One region of the Paraburkholderia sp. GAS199 genome, then DNA from elsewhere that is predicted to be linked to it. Evidence: predicted binding sites of a transcription regulator. Region 1 holds the regulator's gene; the other holds the start of a gene.
What was found. Region 1 encodes LexA, which represses DNA repair genes until DNA is damaged. Its sites were predicted from a motif close to ACTGTATNNNNATACAGT; they were not measured.

Region 1 (3,407 bases):
TAGAAGTTCTTCGCGGCAATCTCCTGACCCTGCTCGCTATACAGAAAGTTCAGATAAGCCTCGGCCAGCTTGCGCGTGCCGTGTTTGTCGACCACCTTGTCGACCACCGCGACCGGCGGCTCGGCCAGAATGCTCACCGACGGCACCACGATCTCGAACTTGTCCGGACCGAACTCCTTCAGCGACAGGAACGCTTCGTTTTCCCATGCGATCAGCACGTCGCCGATTCCGCGCTGCACGAAGCTGGTGGTCGCGCCGCGCGCGCCCGAATCGAGCACGCCCGCGTTCTTGTAGAGCTTGCCGACGAATTCCTTGGCCTTCTGGTCGTTGCCGCCCGGCAGATGTTCCGCGTACGCCCATGCCGCCAGGTAGTTCCAGCGCGCGCCGCCCGAGGTCTTCGGATTCGGCGTGACGATCGACACGCCCGGCTTGACCAGATCGTCCCAGTCCTTGATGTGCTTCGGGTTGCCCTTGCGCACCAGAAACACGATCGTCGACGTGTACGGCGACGCGTTGTCCGGCAGACGCTTCTGCCAGCCCTTGTCGATCAGACCTTTGCTCGCCAGCGCGTCGATGTCGTAGGCCAGCGCCAGCGTCACCACGTCTGCCTGCAGGCCGTCGAGCACCGAGCGGGCCTGCGCGCCCGAGCCGCCGTGCGACTGCTTGAAGGTGATGGTCTCGCCCGTCTTCGCCTTCCATTCCTTGCCGAATGCCTGGTTGACGTCCTGATACAGCTCGCGCGTCGGGTCGTACGAAACGTTCAGCAATGTCGTGTCGGCCGCCTGAGCCTGCGCCACGACGCCCAACGCCGCAGCCGTGCCGAGAGCGAGCGTCGCGATGAGTTTTCTGGTCTTGCCTGCCAGCCCCGTGCCTTGATGATTCATGCCAACTTTCTCCGCGTGGTAGTCCGCTAAAACAGCGTGTGGTGTTCTTTTGCGTCGCGGTCACGTGCACATGAGCTGCAACTGGAGGCCAGTCTATCGAAGCGCTTTCATCATTAAAAATAATGTTTCTTCATTCTTTAATACGCAAAAGTGGTAATGACGGCCAGATAAGGCGTTGCGGCACAAAAACGGATGCTGGAGCGTCGATTTGGGGCGCTGGAACGCCACCCCGAGCCACGAACTTAAAGTAATGCTTGAATTGCGCGGAATACTGTATAAAAATACAGTCACCTGTTCATACATACAGTGGCGACATGACCAAACTCACCGCACGACAACAGCAGGTTTTCGATCTGATCCGCCGGGCCATCGAACGCACTGGCTTTCCGCCCACCCGCGCGGAAATCGCCGCCGAGCTGGGTTTCAGCTCGGCTAATTCGGCGGAGGAACATCTGCGCGCGCTTGCTCGCAAAGGTGTGATCGAGCTTGCCGCCGGCGCTTCGCGCGGCATCCGGCTGCTTTCCAATCCGGAAGACGCGCCGCATCAGTTCACGCTGCCGCACGCCAGCATCATGCAGTTGTCACTGCCGCTGATCGGCCGGGTGGCGGCAGGTAGCCCGATCCTCGCGCAGGAACATATCGCGCAGCACTACGCCTGCGACCCGGCGCTGTTTTCGAGCAAGCCCGACTACCTGCTGAAGGTGCGCGGCCTCTCCATGCGCGACGCCGGCATTTTCGACGGCGACCTGCTCGCCGTGCAGAAGAAGAGCGAAGCCAAAGACGGCCAGATCATCATCGCCCGTCTTGGCGACGACGTGACGGTCAAGCGCCTGAAGCGCCGGCCGAACGGTCTCGAGCTGATCGCCGAGAACCCCGATTATGAAAACATCTTCGTTGAAACCGGCAGTGCGGAGTTCGCACTGGAGGGCATCGCCGTCGGGCTGATCCGCCCGGGCGAGTTCTGAAAGTCCGCTGGTTCGCCGAGCCAAAGCCGTCACAACGTTGAATCGCCTGGAGAGACTCATGGAACGCCTTGCCCGCCTGCTGCCTTTTCGCCAGTTCGGTCGTCTGCGCCATTTGCGCAAGCTGGTGCCTTGCTCGTTGATCGAGGCGTCGTCCGCGTCCGTCACGCCATCGCTGTTCGACGAGCCGGCCGGCAACGCCGACCTGCACGGCCTGCCGTCATCGTTGCCGGCTTTTGCACGCGTCTCGCTGAACTCGGGGCTGAATACGGCCGAGCCCGCACGTCGCGCACCGGTGCGCGTCTATCACGGGCCGTCGCGGCTCATCATGGTCGGCACGGTCGACGCGGTGTGCCGCATGATCGATCGCTGCATCGCCGAGGAAGCGAACGTACACGGCGCGGTGTTCGAGGCGTAACAGAATTTACAGGTCTCCCTTACTCCGCAAGTCGTGCTCGGGATCGTTTTCGTGTGGCCGCTGTCCACCCTAGATCACACCTGATGGAGAGCACCACTCGATGGCAGTTCCAACACGCACGCGGCGCAGCACAACACGGCCGCTGATCGTCACACTAATCGTGATTGCGGTCATTGCCGCACTGGGCTTCGCTTACGCCACGCCGTACATCGCGCTGAACAATCTCAAACGCGCGGCCGACGCGCGCGATGCTCCGACCGTCAACGAATACGTCGACTTTCCCGCTTTGCGCGAGAGCCTGAAGCAACAGGTGTCGGGCTTATTGACGCGTCGGCTCGACGCGCATAGCAATGGCAATCCATTGGCCGCAATCGGCGCCATGATCGGCGTTGCGTTGATCGGACCGCTGGTGGATGCGTATGCAACGCCCGATGGCGTGGCCGCGCTGTTGAACGGCATGCCGCCGCGTGGCAATCCGGGCGAACGTCCGCCCGTCCCGCCTGCCGCTGCTAACTCGCCGGGGGCGCCGCAACCCGATACGCCGCAGCAAGCGGCGCCGGCAACACCTGCTGCGGGCAATTCAAACGGTAACGCCAACGGCAATCCCGAGCCCGCCGCGCCACAACAGCCGCCGCAAACCACGGCTGCCTATCGCGGACTCAACGAGTTCGTGGTCACCTATCAGCATGGCGCCGGCGACGCACGTTACGCCGCAATCTTTCAGCGCGAAGGTTTGTTCACCTGGAAACTCGCCGCGGTCGACCTGAACACGCCATGAGGCACGCGCCGGGCAAACGCCCGTCGTAGTCCAAAGCCCGGGGAATCGGGCCGCATGCATCGAACATGCGGCTCGCCATCAGGCAGCGGCCTGCTGCTGTTCCTGCGCCGACGAACACGCCACCAGAATGCTGCACGAAACCCGGTCGAGCAGCGGCGTATTGCCTGCGCCCATCCACCAGCGCGACAGGCCGGTTCGGCAGCGATGCCCCACCACCACCAGATCGACGTGCAGTTCGTTGGCAAGATTGGCGATTTCGTCGATGGGATGACCGAAGGCGAAATGCCCCTGCGCACTGACGCCGCGTTCGGTCAGCCAGTCCACGCCTTCCTGCAGGATGTCACGCGCGGTCTTCTCGAAACTGC
Region 2 (3,407 bases), on a different contig from region 1:
CGCCCACGGCAAGACGTCGTGGGCCGGTTCATACCATGCGATGTATTCGGGCACCGCGTCGGCCTGAGATTGCTGACGGAAGCGGACGTACGCAATCATGTCGTGTTGCGCGCGGCGCACGCTCTTCGCCATTCGATAGAGCCGGGCGCCGTCGGCGTCGGCCGGCGACGCCACCGAGCGGTCGCCGTTGTGCCAACGCCAAAGCACCTTGTACAGAAACGCCCAGCGCTGCGGATCGCGAAACGACGCGGCGTCTTTCAATAACGCGGCCAGCTCTTTCGAAACATGGACGGCGGGAGTGGGGCGCACGGTTCCTGTTGTTGTGTCTGCTTCGCCCGCTGTAGCCGCTTTGCCCGTCACGCCCATTTCGACGCCGAAGCCGCACGCCAATTGCCCTTGAAACGCATCGGAGCTTTCGGCTACGCGCCACTCGATTGCTTCAGGCGGCAGACATTCGGATATCGCGCCGAGCGCCGCAGCGCGCCACGCTGCGAAATTGTTGTCGACGATGATCGCGCGCATACGGATGCTTCCGGCGACGCCTCAAAGCAGCGCAAGCTGGACGGGCGGCGCCAGCACGCGGCGTAGCTGATCCGACGACGCGTCGTGCATGGCTGCGCGGTAGTCTTGCGTGACCACGAACGGCTTGATCTTTTCCATCGGACAACGCAGCCGCACCAGATCGTCGTAACGTATGCGCCGCGAACGACGCAATTCGACCAGCCGTTTTGCATTGCGCATGCCGATTCCCGGCACTCGAGAAATCATCCGCAGCGGAGCGCGATTCAGGTCGACCGGAAAATCGGCGCGGTGCGAGAGTGCCCATGCCAGTTTCGGGTCGATATCGAGCGAAAGATTGCCGGGTTGGCCCAGCAATTCGTCCACATTGAAGCCGTAGCCGCGCAACAGAAAATCTGCCTGATACAGCCGGTGCTCGCGCAATAACGGCGGTGCCTGAGCCGGTAACGCAGACGGGCTGTCCGGGATCGGACTGAACGCGGAGTAATACACGCGCTTCAGTTTGTACGACCCGTAAAGCGTTTCGGCGGTTTGCAGAATGGTGCGGTCATCGGTTTGATCAGCGCCGACGATCATTTGCGTACTTTGACCCGCCGGCGTGAACTTCGGCGCTTTCGCGTCGCTCTGCGCCTCTTCCTGCGCAAGCCGGATCGATCCCATAGCCAGCTTGATGGTGCGAACGTCTTTTTCCGGCGCAAGGCGCGCCAGGCTGCCATGCGTGGGCAACTCGATATTGACGCTGAGGCGATCGGCGTAGCGCCCGGCTTGCGCGATCAGTTGCGGGTCGGCATCCGGGATGGTTTTCAGATGCAGATAGCCGCGAAACTGATGATCTTCTCGCAGCGACTGCGCGACACGCACCAGTTGCTCCATGGTGTAGTTCGACGACTGAATGATGCCGGAGCTCAGGAACAGCCCGTCGATATAGTTGCGGCGATAGAAGTCCAGCGTGAGATCGACGACTTCCTCAGGCGTGAAGCGTGCTCGCGGCACGTTGCTGGAACGCCGGTTCACACAGTATTGGCAGTCGTAAAGACAAAAATTGGTGAGCAGGATTTTCAGCAACGACACGCAACGCCCGTCGGGCGTGAAGCTATGACAGATTCCGGCGCCCGTGCTGGCGCCCAGCCCGGCAATGCCACGAGAGCCGCGTTTGGGTGCGCCGCTGCTGGCGCAGGACGCGTCGTATTTCGCCGCGTCGGCCAGAACTTCCAGCTTTTTGAGCAATTCCACGTTGCCGCCGATACTGTATGGATGTACAGTATTGTACGTAGGCAGTTGGCAAGCGCAAGGCTTTTTTGGCAAACCAGGTCGAGCCTGCCGAAGTCTCGCGGCAAGCGGGCGGTCCCGCATCAGTGAACTGAGATTCATCACGCATGTGTGCATTATTGAGTCAGGGGCGTCATGCCTGAGCAACTTTGGCTGCCGGGACTCGAGGCGCCCCCCGTGCCTACCGATGGCCTTTTTTTCGCCGTTTTCCCGGACAGCAAAACCGCTGCGGGTATCGCGAAACTGGCCCAAGGCTTATGCGCGGAGACCCGCTCGCGGAGCAAGCCGCTCGCGGCCAACCGGCTGCACGTCACGTTGCATCATCTGGGCAATTTCGTGGGTGGTCTGCCGCAAGACCAGGTGGAGGCCGCAATGCGGTCGGCGGCGTCGATTCGCATGGCGCCGTTTAGCGTCGAATTCGACCGCACGACGAGTTTTGCGTCGAAACCGCGGCCGGGCCCGCTGGTGCTGGCGGGCGGCGAGGGTGTCGGCGGCCTTCATGCGCTGCACGAAGCGTTGGCGTCGGCGTTGCAAACCGAAGGTTTTGCGGCGCGGGCAGAGCGATTCGACACGCCGTACACACCGCACGTGACGCTGGCATACGGCATTCCGTGGATGGAAGCGCGGCCTGTCGAGGCGGTGTGCTGGAACGTGCGGGAATTGGTGCTCGTGCACAGTCTGCTCGGCCGCACGCGTCACGTTGCGCTGGCGCGTTGGCCGTTGACAGAGGAGTGAAGGCGCGAGTGGCGGGGTGGTGACGGTTCGCGGGTCGATGGTCCAGATGGCGGCGCGGCTGGCTCAGAACCGCATGCCGGTCGCGCAACCACCGGCAAAACCGCTGCCGCTGCCGCTGCCTCCGGCGCCGCCGCACACTACGCCACAGCCTGTCAGCAACAGTGCGATTGCTGCGGCGGCGAATGCCGTGCGTGGCGACGGGAAGCGCATGCGGTTCTGGAAAGGGGCGGTGAGGCTGCGCGCCGGGTTGCGGCGGAGCGCTGCGCTTTCAGCGCGGTGGTCGACTAATCGGAAGGGCATGAGCACAAAATCCACAAAAAATTGGTTGATCTGCGGCAGCCGTGGTTCGTCGTCAATCTGTCTGACGTGAGCGGCCGCTCGTGGTCTAGCAAGCTAGTTCGCGCTATGCGGTTTCCGAATAGGCTATATCTGGAAACCTAGGGGGATTCGTCGGTCTGGGGCGCGGAACTGTCTGGCGCTCCCTGATAGAATGCTTGGGCCGCAACGTTGTGGATTGCAGATGAAATTGCTTGATGCGTTAGTCGAACAACGTATTGCCGCCGCGGCCGCGCGCGGCGAGTTCGACGATTTGCCCGGCGCCGGTGCGCCCCTGCCTATCGAGGACGACGCACTCGTCCCCCAGGAAGTGCGGGTTGCAAACCGAATTTTGAAAAATGCGGGTTTCGTGCCGCCGGCTATCGAGCAGTTGCACGCCTTGCGTGACCTGCAGGCCGAACTGAATGCCGTGAGCGACAAAGCCACTCGCTGCCGCCTTCAGGCGCGCATGCTGGCGCTCGACATGGCGCTCGAATCGCTGCGTGGAGGTCCACTGGTCCTGCCGCGAGAATATTGCCGGAGAATTGCCGAGCGCCTGAACGAGCGCA

Region 2: P3T18_RS22565 (putative DNA modification/repair radical SAM protein) is a predicted target of LexA. The motif match lies at 1,765-1,782, and genes of this name have one in related genera.

The regions. Positions count from the first base shown of each region.
Region 1 is NZ_JBNDMM010000004.1:388,824-392,230, reverse strand. It holds gene P3T18_RS18675 (sulfate ABC transporter substrate-binding protein) at 1-884, opposite strand, end outside; gene lexA (transcriptional repressor LexA) at 1,199-1,849, shown strand; gene P3T18_RS18665 (hypothetical protein) at 1,908-2,264, shown strand; gene P3T18_RS18660 (DUF2939 domain-containing protein) at 2,365-3,042, shown strand; gene P3T18_RS18655 (universal stress protein) at 3,121-3,407, opposite strand, start outside.
Region 2 is NZ_JBNDMM010000006.1:119,023-122,429, forward strand. It holds gene P3T18_RS22560 (UdgX family uracil-DNA binding protein) at 1-522, opposite strand, end outside; gene P3T18_RS22565 (putative DNA modification/repair radical SAM protein) at 544-1,752, opposite strand; gene P3T18_RS22570 (2'-5' RNA ligase family protein) at 1,924-2,523, shown strand; gene P3T18_RS22575 (DnaJ family domain-containing protein) at 3,044-3,407, shown strand, end outside.